3 regions of the Dactylosporangium sp. CA-152071 genome follow, and region 1 is predicted to be linked to each of the others. Evidence: riboswitches for the same ligand, from Rfam matches in the RefSeq annotation. Region 1 holds a riboswitch; each other region holds the start of a gene.
What was found. A riboswitch is a leader RNA that binds a small molecule or an ion and turns the genes downstream of it on or off. The one in region 1 is predicted to bind cobalamin.
Positions count from the first base shown of each region.

Region 2: it holds a riboswitch for cobalamin, as region 1 does, so the genes downstream of both, cobN (cobaltochelatase subunit CobN) here and ACQEVZ_RS43195 (CbtB domain-containing protein) in region 1, are expected to answer to the same signal.
Region 3: it holds a riboswitch for cobalamin, as region 1 does, so the genes downstream of both, bluB (5,6-dimethylbenzimidazole synthase) here and ACQEVZ_RS43195 (CbtB domain-containing protein) in region 1, are expected to answer to the same signal.

Region 1 covers NZ_JBNJMZ010000002.1:657,687-665,487, forward strand. Annotated here, with positions in the region: gene ACQEVZ_RS43180 (hypothetical protein) at 1-482, shown strand, start outside; gene ACQEVZ_RS43185 (hypothetical protein) at 461-865, opposite strand; gene ACQEVZ_RS43190 (hypothetical protein) at 966-2,012, shown strand; cobalamin riboswitch at 2,089-2,227, shown strand; gene ACQEVZ_RS43195 (CbtB domain-containing protein) at 2,261-2,476, shown strand; gene ACQEVZ_RS43200 (CbtA family protein) at 2,491-3,222, shown strand; gene ACQEVZ_RS43205 (hypothetical protein) at 4,390-4,923, opposite strand; gene ACQEVZ_RS43210 (hypothetical protein) at 5,035-5,352, shown strand; gene ACQEVZ_RS43215 (helix-turn-helix transcriptional regulator) at 5,349-6,290, opposite strand; gene ACQEVZ_RS43220 (DNA-3-methyladenine glycosylase family protein) at 6,355-7,212, shown strand; gene ACQEVZ_RS43225 (PadR family transcriptional regulator) at 7,234-7,548, shown strand; gene ACQEVZ_RS43230 (hypothetical protein) at 7,545-7,801, shown strand, end outside.
Region 2 covers NZ_JBNJMZ010000001.1:3,100,333-3,108,133, reverse strand. Annotated here, with positions in the region: gene ACQEVZ_RS13750 (AraC family transcriptional regulator) at 18-953, opposite strand; gene ACQEVZ_RS13745 (NADP-dependent oxidoreductase) at 1,053-1,970, shown strand; gene cobN (cobaltochelatase subunit CobN) at 2,223-5,774, opposite strand; cobalamin riboswitch at 5,815-6,036, opposite strand; gene ACQEVZ_RS13735 (precorrin-3B synthase) at 6,151-7,290, shown strand; gene ACQEVZ_RS13730 (precorrin-8X methylmutase) at 7,287-7,801, shown strand, end outside.
Region 3 covers NZ_JBNJMZ010000001.1:2,929,165-2,936,965, forward strand. Annotated here, with positions in the region: gene ACQEVZ_RS12930 (MFS transporter) at 1-1,362, opposite strand, end outside; gene ACQEVZ_RS12935 (HAD family hydrolase) at 1,432-2,124, shown strand; gene ACQEVZ_RS12940 (DJ-1/PfpI family protein) at 2,191-2,547, opposite strand; gene ACQEVZ_RS12945 (MBL fold metallo-hydrolase) at 2,619-3,359, shown strand; gene ACQEVZ_RS12950 (metallophosphoesterase) at 3,448-4,134, shown strand; cobalamin riboswitch at 4,223-4,425, shown strand; gene bluB (5,6-dimethylbenzimidazole synthase) at 4,464-5,084, shown strand; gene ACQEVZ_RS12960 (roadblock/LC7 domain-containing protein) at 5,140-5,646, opposite strand; gene ACQEVZ_RS12965 (hypothetical protein) at 5,643-5,981, opposite strand; gene ACQEVZ_RS12970 (S8 family serine peptidase) at 6,322-7,801, shown strand, end outside.

The DNA.
Region 1 (7,801 bases):
GGGTGTGGCACACCGTATTCAACGGCGCTCCCGGCGGGGCGGACGGCGGCCCGGTCCGCGCCCGCAACGAATGGCGCGGCAACGACTTCACCGACGCGGACCTCGTCGACGTGGACTTCCGCGACATCGACCTGCGTGCGCAGCGCTGGCCCGCCGACGGGGCGGAGTACGCGCTGATCGACGACGTCGACGCGCGGGCCGCGGCGGCCGTCGACGCCATCCACACGGCGCCCGACGGCACGTGGCCGGAGCCGGCGCTCGCCGTGCAGGCGATCGAGTTCGCCCGCACCGGTCGGCCGCGCGACCCGAACGGGTTCGTGCTGCTGCGGCGCCGGGAGCTCGGGCACCGGCTCCCGCCGGAGGTCCGCGAGCAGCTGTGGACCCTGCTGGTGTCCGGCTACAAGAACGACAAGGACGACCGGCCCGCGTCCGACCACGCCGACGGCCGGCTCGTGGCCGGTTACACCGACGACCAGGAGTAGAGCGCCCGCCCCTGCGCGACCGCGGACCTGGCCAGCCCGGCGAGCGCGACGAGCCGCCCGGCCTCCCAGTCCTCCAGCAGGAACCGGTCCGCGTAGCCGCGGATCTGCCCCTCCTCCAGCCGGGTGAGGGCGTCGACGAGCTCCGCGTTGATCCGCACCGTCCACGGGCCCAGGAACTCCGGGTCGTCGGCGCCGCGCAGCGGCTCGTCCCGGCCGAACTCGCTCGGATCCCGCCCGTCGATCTCCGCGGCGAACTCCTCGACCTCCAGGATCCAGCCCTTGCAGTCGACATACGGCCAGTCGTTGCCGGCCGGGCCAAGATCGAGGTCGAGGGCGGCCAGCTCCTGCTCGGTCGCGGCGAAGTAGTCCATCATGACGCCCACGGTCCGAGCCTATCGTGACGCCTCGATCCCGGCAGCGGTCATCACGCATCCCGGGCCACGGGGCAGCAGCGGCCAGGCATCGGCTGCTATACATGCCGGCGTGAAACGACGGCACACGGGGTTACTCGTCCGGATCGTCCTGGCAGGCGTCTTCCTGCTGGCCGGATGGCAGATGGTGGCGGCCGGCACGAGCACGGCCGCGCAGCGGCAGCAGGAGTCGGCGCAGCGCATCGCGGACTACACGCCGACCTGCGACGGCAAGACGATGCGGCCGCGCGACACGTGCCTGGTCTTCGGCGGCAGCGGCGACGAGGGCGGCTCCTACCAGACGATGGTCGACCGGCACGCGAGACAGAACTCCCCGGAGAAGCTCGCCGGCCGGGACCGGGCGTGGCGGATCGCCGGCACCGCGGCGCTGCTGATCGGCGGGCTGACGCTGCTGTACTTCGTGCTCTCGCTGATCGAGGTGATCCGGTACGGCGCCGACGAGCCGCAGGCGGCGATCGCCCCGTACCAGACCCGCTTCTTCATCTTCGTCGTCACCGGCGTGACCGCTGTGCTCGGGTGGGACACGGCCTTCACCGACGGCGGGACCGGCGCGTGGATCGCGGGCGGCGGCGGCACGCTGATCTGCCTGATCTCGGGCGCCGGGTTCGTGTCGTCGGTGCGGACGCGGATCGGCCGGAAGCGGTGGGCGAAGCGGCGCGGCTACACCTTCGAACACTCCGACCCCACGCTCGCGCAGCAGCTCGGCTGGTCGCAGTCGCAGCCGTCCGCGGGCGCCGTCGTCAGCGGCACGTACCGCGACCGCGCGTTCTACGTGTTCGACTTCACCGAGAAGGACAACCGGCACACCGCGCTGGTGCTCGCCCTGCCGGGTGAGGTGCCGAGCCTGTCGGTGCAGCCGAAGGAGAAGGAGGGCGCGCGGCTGACCGGCGGCACCGACCCGCAGTGGGCGGACCACGGCCCGCAGGTCGTCGCCGCCGCCGACAAGCACTACCCGTGGGCGTTCATGGCGAACGGCAGGTCCGTCTGGGCGAAGTACGCCGAGTTCCTCAGCCCGAGCGGCGCGTCCCTCGACCGGCGGCTCGACGGACTGCACAAGGTCGGCACCGACCTCGTCGCCCTCACCCCGCCGAGAACTTGATCACCTCGCCCCCGGGCGCCGGCCGCGCTGACCAGCGGTGCGGCGCCCACCGGCGGGTTGACGGAGGCGCTGTCCGATTGACACGCCGGAACCGCGTCCGTACCGTCCGAAACATAAACGTGACGGTGAACGGAAGCCGGTGCAAGCCCGGCACGGTCGCGCCGCTGTAACCACGCAGGTGGGAGTCAGACCCGGGCACGGTCACGACAACGCTCGATGGGACGCGAAATCCCGCAGGAGGCTGCATCATGGCATCGATCTCGGCTCTTCCCACCCCGGCCACCGCACCGGCCCCGATCCCGCTGCGGCAGATCCTGCCGTGGGCCACGTTCGGCGTCGTCCTCGCCGTCGTCCTGCTCTACTTCGTCGGCGCCGAGCAGGGCATCACCTCGGTCGTCTCGGGTTCGACGGTGCACGAGTTCGTCCACGACGGCCGGCACCTGCTCGGCTTCCCCTGCCACTGAGCCGGGGCGCCAGCATGTTGAGTGCCCGGACGCTCCTGGTCCGCGGCATGATCACCGGCCTGGTCGCCGGTGTCGCCGCGTTCCTGTTCGCCTACCTGTTCGGCGAGGGCCCGATCAACGACGCGATCGCGTTCGAGGAGGTCCACGCCACCGACCATGAGCACGGGCCGGTCAGCCGGACCGTGCAGAGCACGCTCGGCCTGGCCACCGCCTCGGTCGTGTACGGCGTCGCCATCGGCGGCCTGTTCGCCATCGCGGTCGCGGTCACGCTCGGGCGCATCGGCCGGATCAGCGCCCGCGCCACGGCCGCGGTCGTCGCCCTCGCCGGGTTCGTCGGGGTGGCGCTCGTGCCGTTCCTGAAGTACCCGGCCAACCCGCCCGCGACCGGCAACCCCGACACGCTGCAGCAGCGGACCGGCCTGTACTTCCTGATGATCGTCATCGGGGTCGCCGCCGTGCTCGGCGCGGTCGTCGTCAGCCGGTCGCTGCAGCCGCGCTTCGGCACGTGGAACGCGACGATCCTCGCGGTCGTCGGCGCCGCGGCCGTCGTGGGTGTCGCGATCGCGCTGCTGCCGGCGGTCAACGAGGTGCCCGACGGGTTCTCCCCGGTGCTGCTGTGGCGGTTCCGGCTCGCGTCGCTCGGCACCCAGGCGGTCACCTGGGCCACGCTCGGCCTGCTGTTCGGCTACCTCACCGAGCGCAGCCAGCGCCCGGTCGTGGCCGACGCGCACCCGGTCGCGGTCTGACCGGTTCGTTTCCTGAAGGCGGTGGGGCGTTGCCCCGCCGCCTTCATTGTTTCCCGGAGCGGGGTCTCGCACGCACCCGCGCCTTCTCCCCCTGGGGCCCGAACATGTGCAGGACCTCGACGGTGTCCTCGCCGGCGGGGCCGAACCAGTGCGGCGTGCGGGTCTCGAACTCGGCGACCTCCCCGGCCGCAGCATCAGCTCCTGCTCGCCGAGGATGAGCCGCAGCTCGCCGGCGAGGACGTACAGCCACTCGTAGCCCTCGTGGGTGACCAGCCTGGGCTCGCCCGGTTCGAGCACCTGCTTGAACACCCGCACCGGTCCCGGATAGCGCGTCAGCGCGACGACCACGCTGCCGCTCCGGTTTCGCTGGGGCTTCAGGTGTACCCGGGGATCCCCCGTCGCCGAAGGTCGCCCCGGCGCGGCTACACGGCCCCTTGGTCACACGGCTATGGTGCCGGACGGTCCGGCACCCCGACACGCCGTCACCGACCGCGAGTTCCGCAGCGGGCGCAGTCACGCAACAGGTCCGTACACGAGCCACTCGGCGTGCGGTAGCTGTCGACGAGGGCGACTGCCTGCTGGTGACCTTCAGCATGGACCTCGACGGTCACCAGCAGGCAGAGCTTATCCTCCTCGAGACGCACCTTCACGCGGATCCCGTCGGCCCACCCGGAGACGTGGCCGACCTACGAGACGTTCCGCTGCCGCACGTCTGAAACAAGCTGTCACCCCTGGCCCGGCTGTCCAGGACGGACCGGCCACCGCCCACCTGGTCGGGCGACCGCAGCAATGCCACCGTCAGCACGGCGAAGGCCGCCAGATGACCGACGGCGCCGACGGCACCGACACCGCCGGCGCCGTCGTGCTGCACCTGTGCCGGCCGCGGCCGACGCGCCGGGGCCGGCGGGCTTCAGGGTCTGCGGCTCGCCGTCCGCGGCGGGGGGCCACTGCCCACTGAGCTGTCTGGAGCGAGCCGCCACCTCGTCCGTGCCAAGGCCAACAGCGGGAGTGCGCGATCGGCACGGCGCCGCCCGTCAGCGCCGTGCAGCGTCGGCAGGCGCCGACTCAGCTGGCCGGGCGGAGCGGGCACCGCACGGTCGGCCGCGGTGAGTGGCCAACCGTGCGGCTGAGCGTCCGAAGCGAGCGGCCGGGCGGCTGGGGCGTAGGTCAGGCGTCCAGGGCGGGGCAGTACTTCGTGGCCTCGGCCGTTGCCTTGTCCATCTCGGTCTGGAAGGCGTCGCTCGCCAGGTTGTCGGACTCGAGGACCTTCGAGAAGGCATTCACGAAGTTCCGCAGGGCGAGCCTCGCCTGCAGGTCGGCGGCCTGCTCGAGCTCGGCGTTGACCGAGGCGCTCAGGCGGTCGAAGACGACCTTGCCCTTCGACTTCGCCGTGGCCATGGCGGCCTTGTCGTCCTTGGCGGCGGCGGTGAGCAGCTCGGTGAGGACGGCGACGACCGCTTCCTTCTCCTTGTCATACGCCGCGACGACCGCCTTGCACACGGCCTCCGTGTTGGCCTTCAGGTCGACGGACTGCGACGGGGCGGCCGCGGCGCTGGTGCCGGCCGCATTGGTGCCGGCCGCGCTGGCGGCAGCGTTCGCCGAGCCCTGGGCGGCGGGCGACGGGTCCTCGGAGGAGCAGGCCGCGGTCAGGGCCACCGTCGTGGACAGGGCCAGGGCAAGGATGGTGCGTCGCAACTGCATGGTGGGTCGCGCTCCCCCGTGAGGAAAACCAAAGCGAGCAGAGCATAGAGGCGACCACCGACATTTTCCGCTCGAGATGAGACTCGCCACAGCGGCGCGTAGGCTCCCGCCGTGACCATCGACATCACCTCAGAAGAAGCCACCACCGACGCATACGCCGACGCCGACGACGTCACCGAGGAGACCGGCGAGGAACTCGCCGAGGACACCGGCGAGGACACGGCCGGGGAGCCGGGCGACGGCCCGTCGGTCATCTACACCACGTACTTCACGGCGGCCGAGGACCTCGTCGAGCACGTCCGGGCCGCGGACGTGCTCAACCTCGGTTTCCGCGTCGAGTCCTACCTCGTCGCGTCCGACGACCCGGCGGACGCAGGCCAGATCGAGTACGAGTTCACGCTCCTGAGCGAGCTGCCGCTCAAGGACTAAGGGTCGGCGTACAGCGCGACGACGGCCTCCGCGGCGGTCCGCATCGCGGTGCGGACCGCCGGCGGGTCCACGACCGTCAGCTGGGCGCCGAAGCCGAGCAGGCTGCCGACCGCGTGCGGCACCCCGGCGAATGAGAGCCGCACCAGGTGCGACGACTCTGACGGGGAGTCAGGTGCCAGATGACGGGCGAGCACCCGGCGCACCAGCGCGACCGCGGGCGGCGACACCGAGACCAGCACGGTCAGCGGTCGTGGGCGCGCCTCGACCCGGTCGCGCAGCCGGGCCCAGGCCGCGTCCAGGTCGAAGCCGGTGGGCAGCACCGCCGGCGCGGGCAGCACCGTGCATTCGTGGACGCGCGACACCCGTACCAGCGCAGGCTCCGACGTGACCAGATACCAGATGCCCGCCTTCGCGACCAGGCCGGCGGGGGCGACGGTCCGCCGCGAGCGGGCGCCGTCGCTGTCCTCGTAGTCCAGCGACAGGCAGCGCCCGCGCAGCAGGCCGTCGTGGATGGCGGGCAGCAGCGGCACCGCCTCGCCGGAGCGCATCCACGGGTCGACGTCGACGATCACGTGGCGGCGGCCCTGGGCCAGGCCGCCGCGCAGTGCCTGCCCGCCGGCGCCGATGATCTTCTCGATGGCGGTGTCGAGGGCGTCGCCGAGGCCCAGCTCGCCGGCGAGGCGTGACTGCCCGACGGCCAGGCCGGTGCCTTCCGCGGCGTTCAGGTGGGCGAGGCCTGCCCGGTACGCCGGCAGCATCCGGATCCCTCCGCCGCGCCCTCGCTCGGCGTACACCGGAATCCCCGCGGAACTGAGCGCCGCGACGTCGCGCAGGACGGTGCGCACCGACACGCCGAGCCGCGCGGCCAGTTCCGGCGCCGCGGAGGACGGGCGGGCCTGCAACAGCAGGACCAGGGACAACAGTCGATCGGCACGCACGAGCCGAAGAATATCCGTTGAAACATGACAGGGGTTGTCCGGTTCTACGGAGCACGCTGCACGCATGGACGCACACATCACCGGGCCCTACGACCTGGCCAGGCAGAACGAGTACTTCGGCGGGTGGATCCAGCCGGCCGGCGACGACCGGACGATCGTCATGGCGTTCCCCGTCGAGGGCTGGACGCACTCCGCCGCCGTGCTCCTGCGGCAGACCGCGCCCGACCGGGTCGAGGGCGAGGTGCAGGGGCCGGACGAGGCGTGGCGGCAGGCGCTCGCCGTGCTGTCCCTGGACGTCGACGGCAGCGGCTACCCGCAGGTCGGCGAGCGCGACCCGGTCATCGGCGCCCTGCAGCGGCAGCACGCCCACCTGCGCCCCGTGCTCTTCCACTCGCCCTACGAGGCCGCCTGCGCGTTCATCATCGCCCACCGGATGCGCATCGAGCAGGGCCGGGCGATCCGGCAGCGGATGGCCCGCGAGCACGGCGAGGCGTTCGAGATCGGCGGCGTCACCGCGCACGCGTTCCCGTCGCCGCAGCGCCTGCTGCGCATCACCGAGGTCCCCGGCATCGACGGCGAGAAGGTGCGGCGGTTGCACGGCGTCGCGCAGGCGGCCCTCGACGGGCTGCTCGACCGGGCCAGGCTGCGGAGCCTCCCCGTCCGGCAGGCCCTCGCCGACGTGCGGCGGCTGCGCGGCGTGGGCGACTTCTTCGCCACGGCGATCGTGATGCGCGGCGCGGGTCTCGTCGACGCCCTGCCCGGCGACGAGATGACCATGTCCGGGATGCGGCGTCGGTACGACCTGCCGGCCGCCCCGACCGATGAGGACATCGCCCACGTGACGGACGCGTGGAGGCCATACCGGATGTGGTGCTCCGTCCTGATCCACGCGGCGGAACGGAGGGCCCGCGCGGCCGCTTGACTACATAGGTAGAGTTAGCCCGTGCAGCGAGTCAGGCGCCCGTCCCCGCAGACCGCAGCGGTGCTGCGCGCGCTGGCCGCGGACCCCACGCAGTGGCGGTATGGCTATGAGCTCGGCCAGGAGGTCGGGCTCAAGGCCGGTTCCCTCTACCCGATCCTCATCAGGCTCTCCGACCGCGGCCTGCTCGAGGCGTCCTGGGAGACCGACCCGCCGCACGGGAGACCGCCGCGGCACCTGTACCGGCTGACCGGCGCCGGCGTGACAGCGGCGGCCGACCTCGAGCCTCTCGCGGCGCCCGTCCGGCCCACACGGACCGAGCCGAGGGCCGCCTGGTGAGCGCCGCCCTGCTCGCCTTGGTCGTGCGGCTGCTGCCCGCGTCGCGGCGCGACTGGGGCCGCGCGATGCTGGCCGAGTCCGCCGCGATCCCGCCCGGGCGCGACCGGCGCAGCCACGCCCTCGGCTGCGTGGCGGCGGTCGTCTGCCAGCCGGCCGTGCTGCGGACGCTCGCCTACCCGCTCGCGGCGGTCGCCGTCCTCGCCGGGGTGCTGCGGTGGTCGGCCGGCATCGCGTACCAGCCGCTGCGGTGGGG
Region 2 (7,801 bases), on a different contig from region 1:
TCACCCGTTCAGTGCGCTCATGCACGATTTCTGCGGTACCGGCCGGGGGCGGCGCCGTGCTGCCGTTTGAACGCGGCGGCGAAGGCGAACTCCGACGAGTAGCCGACGCGGGCCGCGACGGCGCTCAGCGGCTCGCCGGACTCCTGCAGCAGCCGCGCGGCGGTGGTCATCCGCCACCACGTCAGGTACGTCAGCGGCGGCTGGCCGAGAAGCTGGGTGAACCGGCGGGCGAACGGGGTCCGGGACAGCCCGGCCTCGGCGGCCAGGGTGGCGACGGTCCACGGGCGGCCCGGGTCGCGGTGCATGGCCTGCAGGGCAGCGGCGACGGCCGGGTCGTTGAGGGCCGCCGCCCACCCGGCGGCGGCCTCACGGAGGGGCTGCCGCTCGATCCAGGCCCGCAGGACGTGCAGCAGCAGCGTGTCGAGCAGGGCGGGGACGATCGCGGCGGTGCCGAGGCGGGGGCGCTCCAGCTCACCGGCGAGCAGGTCCACGGTCGCGCGCAGCTCGGGGTGCCGGCCCAGGTGCGCGGGCAGGTGGATGAGCTCCGGCAGGTCCCGCAGCAGCGGGTGGACGCGGGTCCCGTCCAGCTGGTACCCGCCGCACAGCGTGACCGTGGCGGGGCCGTCACCGCCGGCGGTGTCGGCGGTGTCGGCGACGTACGGCTGGAGCGCCCTGGGGTCGGCCGGGTCGCAGGCGGGCGCCGGCGGTGTCCGCGGGTCGTCCGCGAGCGTGTGGCCGTGCCCGTGCGGGCGCAGCACCACATCCCCGGGCGCGAGGGCGACCGGCTCGCCCTGCGGTCTTATGAGCCAGCACGATCCCTGCAGGATCACCTGGAAGCCCGCGGACCCCGGCACCGGCGCGAACTCCTGCGCCCACGGCGCGCGCCACGCCACCCGCGCCGACCGCGGCTGCCCCGTCCGCATCACCGCGATCACGTCGCTGAGCACGTCCATCCCGCCGATCGTACCGGCGCGGGACGATCACGCATGAAACAAGGCCTTCCAAGCATGGCTCGTCCCGCGTCCTCGCCATAGGTTCGACCGGTGAGAGCCATGCGAATCCATGTGTACGGCGACGCTTCCGTCATCCGCGCCGAGGACGTGCCCCGCCCGTCCGCCGGTCCGGGTGAGGTCCTGCTGCGGGTCGCCGCGACGTCGTTCAACCCGTCGGACGTGGGCCTGCGCCGCGGGCTGCTGCGGTCCGTCCTGCCGGTCGACCTGCCGCTCACGCTCGGCAGTGAGGTCGCCGGCACCGTCGTCGAGGTAGGCCACGGCGTGCACACCCTCGCCCCCGGCGCCCCGGTGATCGGCCGGGTCGACAGCGGCGGCACGGCAGCGGAGTTCGTCACCGCCGCGGCGGACACGCTCGTCGCCGCGCCCGCCGCCGTCCCGCTCGCCCACGCGGCCGCCGTCCCCGTCGCCGGCCTGACCGCCTGGCAGGCCGTGTTCGACCACGCGAACGTCACGCCCGGCCAGCGGGTCCTGGTCAACGGCGCGGGCGGCGGCGTCGGCGGGTTCGCGGTCCAGCTCGCCAGGCACGCCGGCGCGCACGTGATCGCCACGGCCGGGCCACGCAGCGCGGCCACCGTCCGCCGCCTCGGCGCCCACCAGGTCATCGACTACACGACCACCCCGCTCGCCGCCGCCCTCGACGAACCCGTCGACGCCGTCCTCAACCTCGTCGCCCTCGACCCCCAGCACGCCGCCGCGACGCTCCTGCCCCTCCTTCGCCCCGGCGGCGTCGCGGTGTCCGCCACGGTGCCGATCCCCGTCCCCGCCGGCTCCTCGCTGACCACCGTGCAGTTCGTCGCACGCAACGACACCACGCAGCTCGCCGCGCTGGTCGCCCTCATCGACACCGGCGCGGTCCACCTGGACGTCACCGCCACCCGCCCGCTCACCGACCTGCCCGCCGTCCACGTCGCCGCCGAGTCCGGCCTGATCCGCGGCAAGACCGTCCTCGTGCCCTGACGGCCCTGCTCTGGTGGCTCCAGAACCGCCGACCATCGGGCGCCACGATCGAAGGACGGGAACGGTCACCCGAACGACCTGATTCGTCCTTGGATCAATGAAGGGGTCGGGTGGCCGCGGGATGCACGCGTGAGCGGCATCCTGCCACGCGTGAGCGCGGGCAGTGCGCCGCGGAGCGGCGCATTGGGGTGCGGGTGAGAATCCCCGCCGGGACCCGCCGCGGCAGCGGTGGGGCGGAAGCACAGTGCCGGCCTACTTGTCGTCCTCGAGGTCGCCTTCGGTTTCGAGGTACACCTGGCGCAAGGCGTCCAGGGTGGACTGTTTCGGGTGTTCCCAGAGGTTGCGGTCGGCGGCTTCCAGGAGGCGTTCGGTGATGCCGTGCAGGGCCCACGGGTTGGACTCGTCGAGGAACTTGCGGTTCTCGGGGTCGAAGACGTAGGACTCGGCGAGTTTCTCGTACATCCAGTCTGCGACGACGCCGGCGGTGGCGTCGAAGCCGAACAGGTAGTCGACGGTGGCGGCGAGCTCGAAGGCGCCCTTGTAGCCGTGGCGGCGCATGGCGGCGAGCCAGCGGGGGTTGACGACGCGGGCGCGGAAGACGCGGGCGGTCTCCTCGCTCAGGGTGCGGGTGCGCACGGCGTCGGGGTTGGTGCTGTCGCCGACGTACGCGGCCGGGGCGCGGCCCGTCAGCGCGCGGACGGTGGCGATCATGCCGCCGTGGTACTGGAAGTAGTCGTCGGAGTCGGCGATGTCGTGCTCGCGGGTGTCGGTGTTCTTGACCGCGACGCTGATCCGCTTGTACGCGCCTTCCATGTCGCCCCGGGCGGGCAGGCCGTCCAGGTCGCGGCCGTACGCGTAGCCGCCCCACACCGCGTACACCTCGGCCAGGTCGGCGTCGTCGCGCCAGTTGCGGCTGTCGATGAGGGGGAGGATGCCGGCGCCGTACGCGCCCGGCTTGGACCCGAAGACGCGCAGCGTGGCGCGCCGCTCGTCGCCGTGCGTGGCCACGTCGGCGGCGACGTGGGCGCGGACGTAGTTGTCGTCGGGGGACTCGTCCAGCGCGGCGACCAGCTGCACCGCGTCGTCCAGCAGCGCGACCACGTGCGGGAACGCGTCGCGGAAGAAGCCGCTGATGCGCATCGTGACGTCGATGCGGGGGCGGCCCAGCTCGGCGAGGTCGACGGGGGCGAGGCTGACCACCCGGCGGGACGCGTCGTCCCAGACGGGCCGGACACCGAGCAGCGCGAGCGCCTCGGCGATGTCGTCGCCGGCGGTGCGCATGGCGCTGGTGCCCCACATCGACAGGCCGACGGAGCGCGGCCACGCACCGTGGTCGGCCTTGTAGCGGGCGAGCAGCGAGTCGGCCATCGCCTGACCCGTCTCCCACGCGAGCCGGCTCGGGATCGCCTTCGGGTCGACGGAGTAGAAGTTGCGCCCGGTCGGCAGCACGTTGATCAGCCCGCGCAGCGGCGACCCGCTCGGCCCCGCCGGGACATACCCTCCGTCCAGCGCATGCAGGACCATCGTCAGTTCGTCGCCGGTACGGGACAGCCGCGGCACGATCTCCCGTGCGGCGAACTCCAGCACCCGTACCACATCCGGCAAATCCGAAATGTCGGAGATGTCGGTGGTGGGCCAGCCCCGTGACTCCATCTCCGCCACAAGGGCGCGGGCCTGCGACTCGGCCTCGTCGACCGACACGCGCGCGGTCGAGCCCTCGGTCAGGCCGAGGGCCTCGCGCAGGCCGGGCAGCGCGACCGTGCCGCCCCACAGCTGCCGCGCCCGCAGCATGGCGAGGACCAGGTCGACCCGGGCCTCGCCGGCCGGCGCGACGCCGAGCACGTGCAGCCCGTCGCGGATCTGGACGTCCTTGATCTCGCAGAGCCAGCCGTCGATGTGCAGGATCAGCTCGTCGAACCCGTCGTCACCGGGCCGGTCGGCCAGGCCCAGGTCGTGGTCGAGCCGCGCCGCCTGCAGCAGCGTCCAGATCTGCCCGCGGATCGCCGGCAGCTTCGCCGGGTCGAGGGCCGCGATCGTCGAGTGCTCGTCCAGGAGCTGCTCGAGGCGGGCGATGTCACCGTACGACTCGGCGCGCGCCATCGGCGGGATCAGGTGGTCGACCAGGGTGGCGTGCGCCCGCCGCTTCGCCTGGGTGCCCTCGCCGGGGTCGTTGACCAGGAACGGGTAGATCAGCGGCAGGTTTCCGAGGGCCGCGTCGGCACCGCACGAGGCGGACATCCCGACCGTCTTGCCCGGCAGCCACTCGAGGTTGCCGTGCTTGCCGACGTGCACGACCGCGTGCGCGCCGAACTCGTCGGCGAGCCACCGGTACGCGGCCAGGTAGTGGTGGCTCGGCGGCAGGTCGGGGTCGTGGTAGATCGCGACGGGGTTCTCCCCGAAGCCGCGCGGCGGCTGCACCATCACCACGACGTTGCCCTCGCGCAGCGCGGCGAGGACGATCTCGCCGCCGGGGTCGCGGGACGTGTCGACGAACAGCTCACCGGGCGCCGGCCCCCAGTGCCGCTCCATGTCCTCCCGCAGGTCGGCGGGGAGCGTGTCGAACCAGCTCCGGTACCGGGCGGCGGAGATCCGGATTGGGTTGCCGCGCAGCTGGTCCTCGGTGAGCCAGTTCACGTCCTGCCCGCCGGCGGCGATGAGCGTGTGCATCAGCGCGTCGCCGTCCTTCGGGAAGCCGTCGGCGCCGACGTACCCCTGCGCGTGCATCGCATCGAGCAGCCGCACGACGCTCGCGGGCGTGTCGAGGCCGACCGCGTTGCCGATCCGCGCGTGCTTCGTCGGGTACGCGCTGAGCATCAGCACGATCTTGCGGTCCTCGGGCCGCAGGTGCCGCAGCCGGGCGTGCGCGACCGCGGTCCCGGCGACCCGGCCGGCCCGCTCCCGGTCGGCGACGTACACGGTGAGGCCGTCGGCGTCGATCTCCTTGAACGAGAACGGCACCGTGATGATCCGGCCGTCGAACTCGGGGATCGCGACCTGCGTCGCGGTGTCCAGCGGCGACAGCCCGTCGTCGTTGGCGTCCCAGGTGTCGCGGGAGCTCGTGAGGCACAGCCCCTGCAGGATCGGCACGTCGAGCGCGGCCAGGGCGCCGACGTCCCACGCCCCGTCCTCGCCGCCGGCCTGCGCGTCGGCGGGCCGGGTGCCGCCCGCGGCGAGGACCGTGACGACCAGCGCGTCCGCCTGCCGCAGCGTGTCGAGCAGCTCCGCCGGGGCGGCCCGCAGCGACGAGGCGAACACCGGCAGGGCCCGCCCGCCCGCGTCCTCGACGGCCTCGCAGAGCGTCTCCACGAACGCGGTGTTTCCCGCCAGGTGGTGCGCCCGGTAGTAGATGATCCCGACGGTCGGACCGTCGGCCGTGGAGTCCCGGTCCAGCACTCCCCACGCGGGGGTCTGCACCGGCGGCGCGAACCCGTGGCCGGTCAGCAGGACCGTGTCGGAGAGGAAGTTGTGCAGCTCGGCGAGGTTGGCGGGGCCGCCCTCGGTGAAGTAGGCGTGGGCCTCCGCGGCGACGCCGGCGGGCACCGTCGAGTGGCGCATCAGCTCCGCGTCGGGCAGCGACTCACCGCCGAGCAGCACCACCGGCGCCGGCAGGCGCAGCAGCGTGTCGAACCCCTCCTGCCAGTCGCGGTAGCCGCCCAGGAACCGCACCACGACCAGGTCGGCGCCGTCGGCCAGGGCCGGCAGCTCCTCCACGGTGAGGCGGGACGGGTTGGCCAGCCGGAACGCCGCGCCGCTCGCACGGGCGCTGAGCAGGTCGGTGTCGGACGTCGACAGCAGCAGGATCACGCCGGGGTCCTCCCTCGGGGTCCGCGCCCCAAGTCGGTCGGGAAAGGTTCCGGCGGCGGAGAGTCTCCTGGCTCCCGGATCGGCGCTCGCCTCCGGCCTTCCCGGGCTCGCACCCGGTGGCCGTCGTCTCCGGCCTCCGGGGCGCTGGGCCCGGTGGCCGTCGTCGGAGGTCCACTCCCCGGTCACAGTGGCGGGACCGCGCCGGATTCACACCGGCTTCCTCCACACGTCGCCGTACAGCACCGCCAACTCTGCCGGTCACGGCTTCCTTGCGTCAAGCTCGCCCGGGCCGGCCGCCGCCGGTCGGCCCGCTTGGCCGGGTCGCTTGGTCGGCTTCCTTGGGTCGGGGGCGGCGCTGCGCAGTAGTATCCGGCGCGTGCAGGCTGCCAGTGGACGTGACGCTCCGGACCGGTGCCCGGGTGCCGTGCAGGTCCACGCGGCGGCCGACGGCGGTCTTGCCCGCGTCCGGCTGCCCGGCGGGCGGCTGACCGTCCCAGCCCTCGCGGTCCTCCGCGCCGCCGCCGCGGACCTCGGCGACCCCGCCCTGGAGCTCACCTCGCGCGGAAACGTGCAGATCAGAGGGCTGCGGCCGGACGCGTCGCCGGAGCTGGCGGCCAGGCTCACCGCCGCGGGACTGCTGCCGTCGGACACCCACGAGCGGGTCCGCAACATCATCGCCAGCCCGCTCAGCGGCCGCGACGGCCTCGGCGAGCTGGACGTGCGGCCGGTGGTGGCCGCGTTCGACGCCGGGCTGTGCGCCGACCCCGCGCTGGCGGCGCTGCCCGGCCGGTTCCTGGTGACCGTCGACGACGGGCGCGGCGACGTGTCCCCGCTCGGCGGCGACGTCGGCCTGCACGGCGACCGCCTCCTCCTCGCCGGGCTCCCGACCGCGGGCCGGGGCGGTGACAACCCCGCTGAGCTGCTGCTCCGGGCGTCCCGGGCGTTCCTGGACGAGCGCGCTGCGCAGGGCGGCACCGCGTGGCGGCTGGCCGAGCTGACCGACGGCCCGGCCCGGGTGGCGGCCCGCCTGGGGTTCGCCCCCGGTACAGACGTTGACCAATTCGTAGGCTCGCCTGGGCCGGCGGTCGGACGGGCCCCGCAGGTCGGGGGACTGGTCGCGCTGACGGTGGTCGTACCACTCGGGCTGCTGACACCGGAGCAGTCGGCCGCGCTCGTCGCGGCGGCGCCGGGGGAGATCATCGTCACGCCGTGGCGGACCGTCGTCGTGCCCGACGTGCCGGTCGAAGAAGCTGGACGTCTCGAGTCACTGCTGACGACCGCCGGCCTCGGCACCGACCCCGCGACGCCGTGGGCCGGGGTCACGGCGTGCGCCGGCCGGCCCGGCTGCGCGAAGGCCCTCGCCGACGTGCGCGCCGACGCCCGCGCGGCCGTCCTCAGCGGTCTCGACCATGCGTTGCCGGTGCACTGGGTCGGCTGCGAACGGCGCTGCGGCGCACCGAAGGGAAGGCACGTGGAGATGCTCGCGACCGCCGACGGCTACCGGGTGCTGTCATGACGGCTCAGGAGACCGTCGCTGATGGCGCCTCCGGTTCCGTCCAGGACGGTGGTTTCGACTACGTCAAGGACGGCGCGGAGATCTACCGGCGGTCGTTCGCGACGATCCGCGCCGAGGCCGACCTGTCCGCGCTGCCCGCCGACGTCGCCCAGGTCACCGTCCGCATGATCCATGCGTGCGGCATGGTCGACCTCGCCGGTGACGTCGGGTACAGCGCGGACGTCGTGCGCCTCGCCCGCGCCGCCCTGCGCGACGGCGCCCCGATCCTGTGCGACGCGGAGATGGTCGCCTCCGGCGTGACCCGCGCCAGGCTGCCCCGCGACAACGAGGTCCTGTGCACGCTGCGCGACCCGCGGGTCCCGGCGCTCGCCCACGAGCTGGGCACCACCCGCAGCGCCGCCGCCCTCGACCTGTGGGGTCCGCGCCTCGACGGCGCGGTCGTCGCCATCGGCAACGCGCCGACGGCGCTGTTCCGGCTCCTGGAGATGATCGCGGCCGGCGCGCCCCGGCC
Region 3 (7,801 bases), on a different contig from region 1:
GTCTCGGCGGCGGTCTCGGTCGAGGGCGGCGAAGAGCAGGCCGAGCGCGGCGAGTCCCAGGCACAGCGCCGCACCGTGGACCATCGCGGCGGTGTGACCGCCGGGCGCGGCCGCCGTCGCCAGGAAGATGCCGCTGACGGCCGCGATGCTGACGCTCGCGGCGAGCCGCTGCGACAGCTGCAGCAGCGCGGCGCTGAGCCCGTTGGCGCCCGGCGGCGCGTGGGACAGGGTCAGCGCCTGGTTCGGCGAGTTGACGAAGCCACCCGCCGCCCCCGTCACGAACTGTCCCACCGCGAGGGCCCACACCACCTGCCCCTCCGGAAGGAGCTCGACCGAGGCGATCGAGGCCGCGATGCCGGCCACCGCGACGCCGAGCGCGACCGTGGTCCCCCGCCGCCGCAGCCCCGAGGCGAGCGCCGACGTCAGTGTGAAGCCGACCGCGCTCGGCAGTGCGATCGCCGCGGCGGCGAGCGGCGGGTGGTGCAGGCCGTCCTGCAGGTACAGCGACAGCACCAGGTTGAGGGCGAGCGTGGCGCCGAAGTAGCACATGGCCACGAGCACGCCGAGGACGTAGCCCCGGTTGCGGGTCAGCGCCGGCAGCAGGATCGCGGTGCGGCCGAGCGCGGTCCACCGGCGCTCCCACGCGAGGAACGCCACCAGCCCCGCGCCGGCGGCGAGCAGCCACCACGCGCCGCCGCCGGTGCCGGCGAGCGGCGGCAGCGCGGCGAGGGTGGTGCCGCCGAGCAGCAGCAGGCCGCCGAGGTCGAGGTCGCCGGTGTGGCCCGCGGGCCGGCCGGGGGGCAGGAAGCGCAGCGCGAGGGGGATCGTCACGACCGCGAACGGCAGGTTCGCCACCAGGACGAGCCGCCAGCCGGACCCGGGTCCGGCCGCCTGCAGCACCGCCCCGCCGAGCAGCGGCCCCAGCATGCCGGCGACCCCGCCGACGAAGGCGTAGGCCCCGAGCGCGCGGGCGCGGGCACGCCCGCGGAACAGGTCCTGGAACAGCCCGATGATCTGCGGGTTGACGGTGCCGGCGCCGAAGCCCTGCACGAGCCTGGCCGCGGCGACGACCCAGCCGTGCCGGGCGGTGGCGGCCGCGATCGCACCCGCGGCGAACACGGTGAGGCCGCCGACGAAGAGCAGCCGCCTGCCGTACAGGTCGCCGAGCCGCCCCGCGGGCACCAGCGCCAGCCCGAACGTCAGCGAGTACCCGGCGAGGATCCACTGCAGCGACGCGGTGCCGGCGTGCAGCGAGCCACGCAGCGCGGGCACGACCACGTTCAGCACCGACTGGTCCAGGAGCGTGGTGAACCCGGCGCCGAGGCAGACCGCGACGACCCACCGCGCCCTGACCCCCTCCACCGGGCGATCGTATACCTGCTTTTCCGATCGGAAATAGGGTTATGAACGTCACCCCGTAGAGTGCGCGGCGTGAAGCTGTGCGGCGTCCTGCTCGACCTCGACGGCACCCTGCTCGACCACGAGGCCGCCGTCAGCGCGGCCCTCCTGCGCTGGCTGCCCACGATCGGGGTCGAGCCGGACGCCGGCACCCGGACCCTGTGGGCGACGGTCCAGGAGCGGCACCTCGAGGCGTGGCGCGCCGGGCTGGTCACGTTCCAGCAGCAGCGCCGCGGCAGGCTCCGCGACTTCCTCGCCGCGCTCGGCACCCCCTGCGAGGACGACGGGCGGCTCGACACCCTCTTCTCCGGCTTTCTGCTGATGTACGAGCAGTCGTGGGCCGCCTACCCCGACGCCCGCCCGGCGCTGGCGGCGATCCGGCGGGCGGGACTGCGCACGGCCGTCCTCACCAACGGCATCGAGGAGCAGCAGACCGCCAAGCTCGCCCGCATCGGCCTGCGCGACCTCGCCGGCCCCGTCTACACCGCCGAGACCCTCGGCCTGTTCAAGCCCGACCCCGCCGTCTTCACGGAGGCGTGCCGCCGCTGGGGCCTCGCCCCGGAGACCGTCGTGAGCGTCGGCGACCGCCACGACCTGGACGTCCTCCCGGCCCGCGCCGCCGGCCTGCACGCCGTCCACCTCGACCGCCCCGGCACCGCCCCACCCGGCGAGGCGCACCGGATCGGCTCACTGCGCGACCTGCCCGCCCTCCTGCTCCCCCACTGAGCCGCCGGAACCGCCGCACCGCCAAGCCGGAAGCGGCGGCCGTGAAGCCGGGCGGAGCGGGCGGCGTCAGGGGGTGCGGAAGCCGGCCTCGGCGAGCACGAACGCGCCCAGGCACAGCCCGACCACGGTGGCGCCCTCGTCGTGCGCGCGGCGGAGCCGGTCGAGGATGCCGGGCGCGACCGGCGCGCCGCCGGGCACCCGCCAGCCGGGCACGACGACGACGCCGGCGGTGTCGAGGTCGTCGAGGTCGTGCGGGGCGGTGAGGGCGATGCCGGCCGTCGTCGTCAGCGGGCCTGGGTGCTCCCCCGCGGTCCGCACGTCGAAGGCGGCCGCGACGCCGAACACCCGGGGCGCCACTGCGACCTCCAGCATCGGCGCGCCGTCGCCGATGAGCACCCCGACCGTCGTCGCCGAGCGCGTCATGGCTTGATCGTATCGGAGGATGGCGTTCCAGCCACTGCCGGCGGGCGCCGGGACCGGCGAAGGTGATGCCCATGACGATGCAGTTCCAGCGGTTCGGCGGCCCGACGGTGGTGTTCGGCGTCGGTGGCGTCACGTTCATCACCGACCCCACGTTCGACCCGCCCGGGCAGTACCCGCTCGGCAGCCGCATGCTGACCAAGACCGAGCCCGCCGCCGGCACCCCCGACGACGCCGGCGCCGTCGACGTCGTGCTGCTCTCTCACGACCAGCACCCCGACAACCTCGACACCCTCGGTCGTGCGTTCGCGGCGTCGGTACCGGTGGTGCTCAGCACCCCGGCGGCGGCCGCCCGCCTGGGCGGCCAGGTCACCGGCCTGGAGCCGTGGTCCCACACCGACCTGCCCCGGCCCGGCGGCGACGGCCACGTGCGGGTCACCGCCGTCCCCGCGCAGCACGGCCCCGACGGCACCGAACACCTCACCGGCCCGGTCACCGGGTTCGTCCTGCACGGCGACGGCCTGCCGACCGTCTACGTCAGCGGCGACAACGCGTCGCTGGACGTCGTCGCCGCCGTCGCGGAGCGCTTCCCGTCCGTCGACGTGGCGATCCTGTTCGGCGGCCGGGCCCGCACCGCGCTGCTCGGCGACGCCGACCTCACCCTCGGCGCGGCCGGGATGCTGGCGGCGGCCAGGCTCCTGGACGCGAAGACCGTGGTGCCGGTCCACGTCGACAGCTGGGCCCACTTCACCGAGGGCATCGCCGACGTCCGCGCCGCGTTCGAAACCGCGGGCAGCGCACACCTGCTGCGATAACCACGGGACCGCCACGGGACCGCCACGGGACCGCGGGCGACGCGCACCCGCCGCGGTAGCCGCGCGCCGGCCGGGGTAACCGGCAGGGGTGCTCATCGCCCACCTCAGCGACCTCCACCTCGGCGCGCAGCCGCCCGACCGGTTCGACCGCGTCATCGCGTACATCGGCAGCCTCCGCGAACCGGTGGACGCCGTGCTCGTCACCGGCGACGTCGCCGACCACGGACTCGACGCCGAATACGCGGCGTTCGGCCGGCTCCGGACGCTCGGTGTGCCCGTCCTCGCGGTGCCCGGCAATCACGACGACCCGGCCGCGTTCCGGACCGACCGCGCCGAGACCGTGGCGGGGGTGCTGTTCGCGCTGTGCGACTCGTCGGTGCCCGGGCACGCCGAGGGCTGGCTCGACGACGGCACCCTCCGGTGGCTCGACGGCACCCTCGCGGCGGCGACGGGCACGCCCGCGCTCGTGTGCTGCCATCATCCGCCGGTACCGGTCGGCAAGCCCGCCGCGGACCAGGTCCGCCAGCTCGGCGCCGGGCGGCTCGCCGAGGTCCTCCGCCGCCACCCGGACGTGCTCGCCGTCCTGTGCGGGCACGTCCACAGCGCCGCCGTCGGCACGTTCGCGGGCGTGCCCGTGCTCGCCGCGCCGGGCGTCGAGTCGACGATGGTGCTGCCGTGGGAGCCCGAGGACCGGCCCGAGCCGCCGCCGGCGCTCGCGTTCCACCTCGTCGAGGACGGCCGGCTCACCACTCACTACCGGCTCTGCGTGCCCTGAGCCCTGACGGTCCGCGAATGGCGCGGACTGAGCCCCTGCGGTCCGCGAATGCCGCGGCCCGGCCGGGCCGCCGCGTATGCTGCCGGACGGCACGAACTGAAGCGAGGTGCCCCGGGCGACCGGGGAGAATCGGGAAGCCGGTGTGAATCCGGCACGGGCCCGCCGCGGTGATCGGGGAGCTGCCGTCCATGCGCACCGACGGTGCGCGGTCACTGGCCTCAGGGCTGGGAAGGCGGACGGTGCAGGCGTTGATCCGAGAGTCCGAAGACCGGCCTCGCGGTCACCGGCCGTCCGTGACGGGCGGCCACGAGCAGCGGGAGCCTGCCCTGATGAGCACCGACCTGTACGACGTCGTGCACCGCCGCCGCGACGTGCGCGGCCAGTTCAATGGCGCGCCGATCCCCGCCGACGTCCTCGACCGCGTGCTGGGCGCCGCCCACGCCGCGCCGAGCGTCGGCCTGTCCCAGCCGTGGGACTTCGTCCTCGTCCGCGACCCCGCCCTGCGCGGCGCCTTCCACGACCACGTCCGCACCGAACGCGACACGTTCGCCGCGACGCTCGACGCCGACCGGGCCGCGGCCTTCGCCCGCATCAAGATCGACGGGGTGCTGGAGTCGACCCTGTCCGTGGTCGTCACGTACGACCCCGGCCGCGGCGGCCCGGCGGTCCTCGGCCGGCACGCGATCGCCGACGCCGGCCTCTACTCCGTCTGCCTCGCCATCCAGAACCTGTGGCTGGCCGCGACCGCGGAGGGGCTCGGCGTCGGCTGGGTGTCGTTCTACCGCGAGCCGTTCGTCCGTGAGCTGCTGGGCGTCCCGGCCGGCATCCGCCCGGTCGCCTGGCTGTGCCTGGGCCCGGTGACCCACCTGGAGTCCGTCCCCGACCTGGAGCGGCACGGCTGGCGCCGCAGGGCACCGCTCGCCGACGCCGTGCATCACGACCGCTGGTAGCCGGCGCCGCGCGGGGCGGGCACGGCGCCGGGCGGGACCGGAGCCGGGGCGGGGCTCAGAGCAGCGCGGCGAGCTGCTGGCAGGTCGGGCGGGCCTCCAGGTGCAGGCGGGCGACGTTGAGCCCGTCGCTGCCGAGCACCGCGAGCAGCGTGCTGCCGTCCACGGCGTACACGGTGAAGTAGCCGCCGTCGTTGCGCATGGTCGCGTCCCGGAACGGTGACTGCCCCAGCACCAGCGCCACCTGCCGGCCCAGGCCGAACGTCGTCGCCGCCAGCGCGGCCGCGTCGTGCGGCTCGGTGCCCCCGCCGGCGTCGTACGCGCCCAGGTCGTAGGTGACCAGCAGGCCGTCGACGCCGGCGAGCACGCTGCCGCGGACCCCCGGCACGCGCAGGCGCAGGTCCGCCATCGCGGCGCGCACCGGGGACAGGGCGGCGTCGAGCGGCTCGGGCCGCGTGCCGAACTGCGGCGACTGCAGCTGACCGACGCCGCCCCCGGGCTCGAGGCCCTCCCTGCGCGGCAGGCCGTCCTCGTCGGGGGCGCCGCCGAAGAAGCCGGACGTCACAGTTCGAGGCCCTCCTCGATCGCGCGCAGCTGGTGGCGGGCCAGCGCGAGGTTGGCGCGTGCCTTCGCGAGCGCGACGTACAGGAACAGCCCGTGGCCGTTGCGGGAGTGCAGCGGCCGGATGATGTGGTACTGGCTGTCGAGCGTGATGAGGATGTCCTCGATCGGCTCGCCGAGACCGAGCATCTCGATGGTGCGCAGCTTCGCCCGCACGACGTCGGTGTTGCCGGCCGCGGCCACCGTGATGTCGAAGTCGGCGCCGCCGCCGAGGGTGCCCAGCGTCATGCCGCTGGTGTAGTCGACGAGCGCGACCGCGAACGCCCCCTCGATGTTCATCGCGCTCTTCAGCGCGACATCCAGGTTGTTGCTCAAATCCGTGCCTCCTGAGCTGGTGCGGGTGCCGCGGCCAGCCTCGCACGGAGCGATCTTTCGCTGCACCCTTCGACGCAGCTTTTAGCCAGACGGCTCATAGCCAGCTGGCTTCTCAACCGATCCACCGGTCACTGCCGGTGAGCGCACGCAACTCATAAACAGTTTTGACGGCGCAGATCGTCGCCGTCTGTTCACCGGGGTGACCTTCGCCGGTCGCGTCCTCCTACCTTCTGCTCCAGCCCTCCGGGGTCGGCGTCAACCGGACCCGGCCACGGAGCTGGCATCCCTCGGAGGAGGTCTCACCGTGTTCCACCGAATTACGGCGGCCGGCGTCGCGCTCGTGGCGGGGCTGGCCGGTGCCTTCGCGGCGGCCGCGCCGGCGGCGGCCGTCGCGCAGGGCGCGATCCTGTACGCGGACAGTCCCGACGCGGTGGCAGGCCGCTACATCGTCACGCTGAAGGACGGCTCCACCGCGATCGCCACCCAGGCCCAGCGGCTCACCGGCAGGTTCGGCGGGCAGACCCGGCACGTGTTCGACAGCGTGCAGCGGGGCTTCTCGGCGAACATGTCCGTGCAGCAGGCGCAGCGGCTGGCCGCAGACCCGGCCGTCGCGTCGGTCGAGGCGGTCCAGCGCATCACCGTCCTCGACACCCAGAACAACCCGCCGAACTGGGGCGACGACCGCATCGACCAGCGGAGCCTGCCCCTGAACCAGGCGTTCACCTACCCGGCCGACCCCGGGCAGGGCGTCACCGTGTACGTGCTGGACACCGGCCTCAACGCGAGCCACACCGAGTTCAGCGGCCGGGTGAAGCAGGGCACCGACATCGTCGACGGGGACAGCAACCCCGCCGACTGCCACGGCCACGGCACGCACGTCGCGGGCACCGCCGTCGGCACCACGTACGGCATCGCGAAGAAGGCGAACCTCGTCTCGGTCCGCGTCCTGAACTGCCAGGGCTCCGGCACCAACGACGACCTGATCGCGGGCATCAACTGGGTGCGCACCAACGCCCAGAAGCCGGCGGTCGCGAACTACTCCATCGGCTGCGGCAGCCGCTGCAGCAGCCAGGCCATGGACAGCGCCGTGTCGAGCCTGATCAGCTCGGGCGTGCAGTTCGTGCAGGCGGCCGGCAACAACGGCGACGACGCCTGCTACTACAGCCCGCAGGGCGTCGGCGCGGCGATCACCGTCGGCAACAGCAACAGCTCCGACGCCCGCAACAGCACCAGCAACTACGGCTCGTGCCTGGACCTGTTCGCGCCGGGGACGAGCATCGTGTCGGCGTCGTACTCCAGCAACACCGGCAGCGCGACGATGACGGGCACCTCGATGGCGTCGCCGCACGTGGCCGGCGCCGCCGCGCTGTACCTGGGCGCGAACCCGAACGCGACGCCGGCGCAGGTCCGCGACGCGCTCGTGAACAACGGCACCACCGGGAAGATCACCAGCGCCGGGAGCGGCTCGCCCAACGTGCTGCTGTACACGGCGTTCATCGGCGGCGGCACGCCGACCGACCCGGCCGTGACCAACCCGGGCAACAAGAGCTCCGTCGTCGGCCAGCAGGTCGACGTTCAGGTCCAGGGCAGCGGCGGCACCACGCCGTACACCTGGAGCGCGTCCGGCCTCCCGGCCGGGCTGTCCATCGGCGCGTCGACCGGTCGGATCACCGGCAGCGCGACGACGGCGGGCACCTCGAACGTCACGGTGACGCTGAAGGACGCGGCGAACAAGACCGCGTCGGCCCAGTTCACCTGGACGGTCACCACCGGTGGCGGCGGCT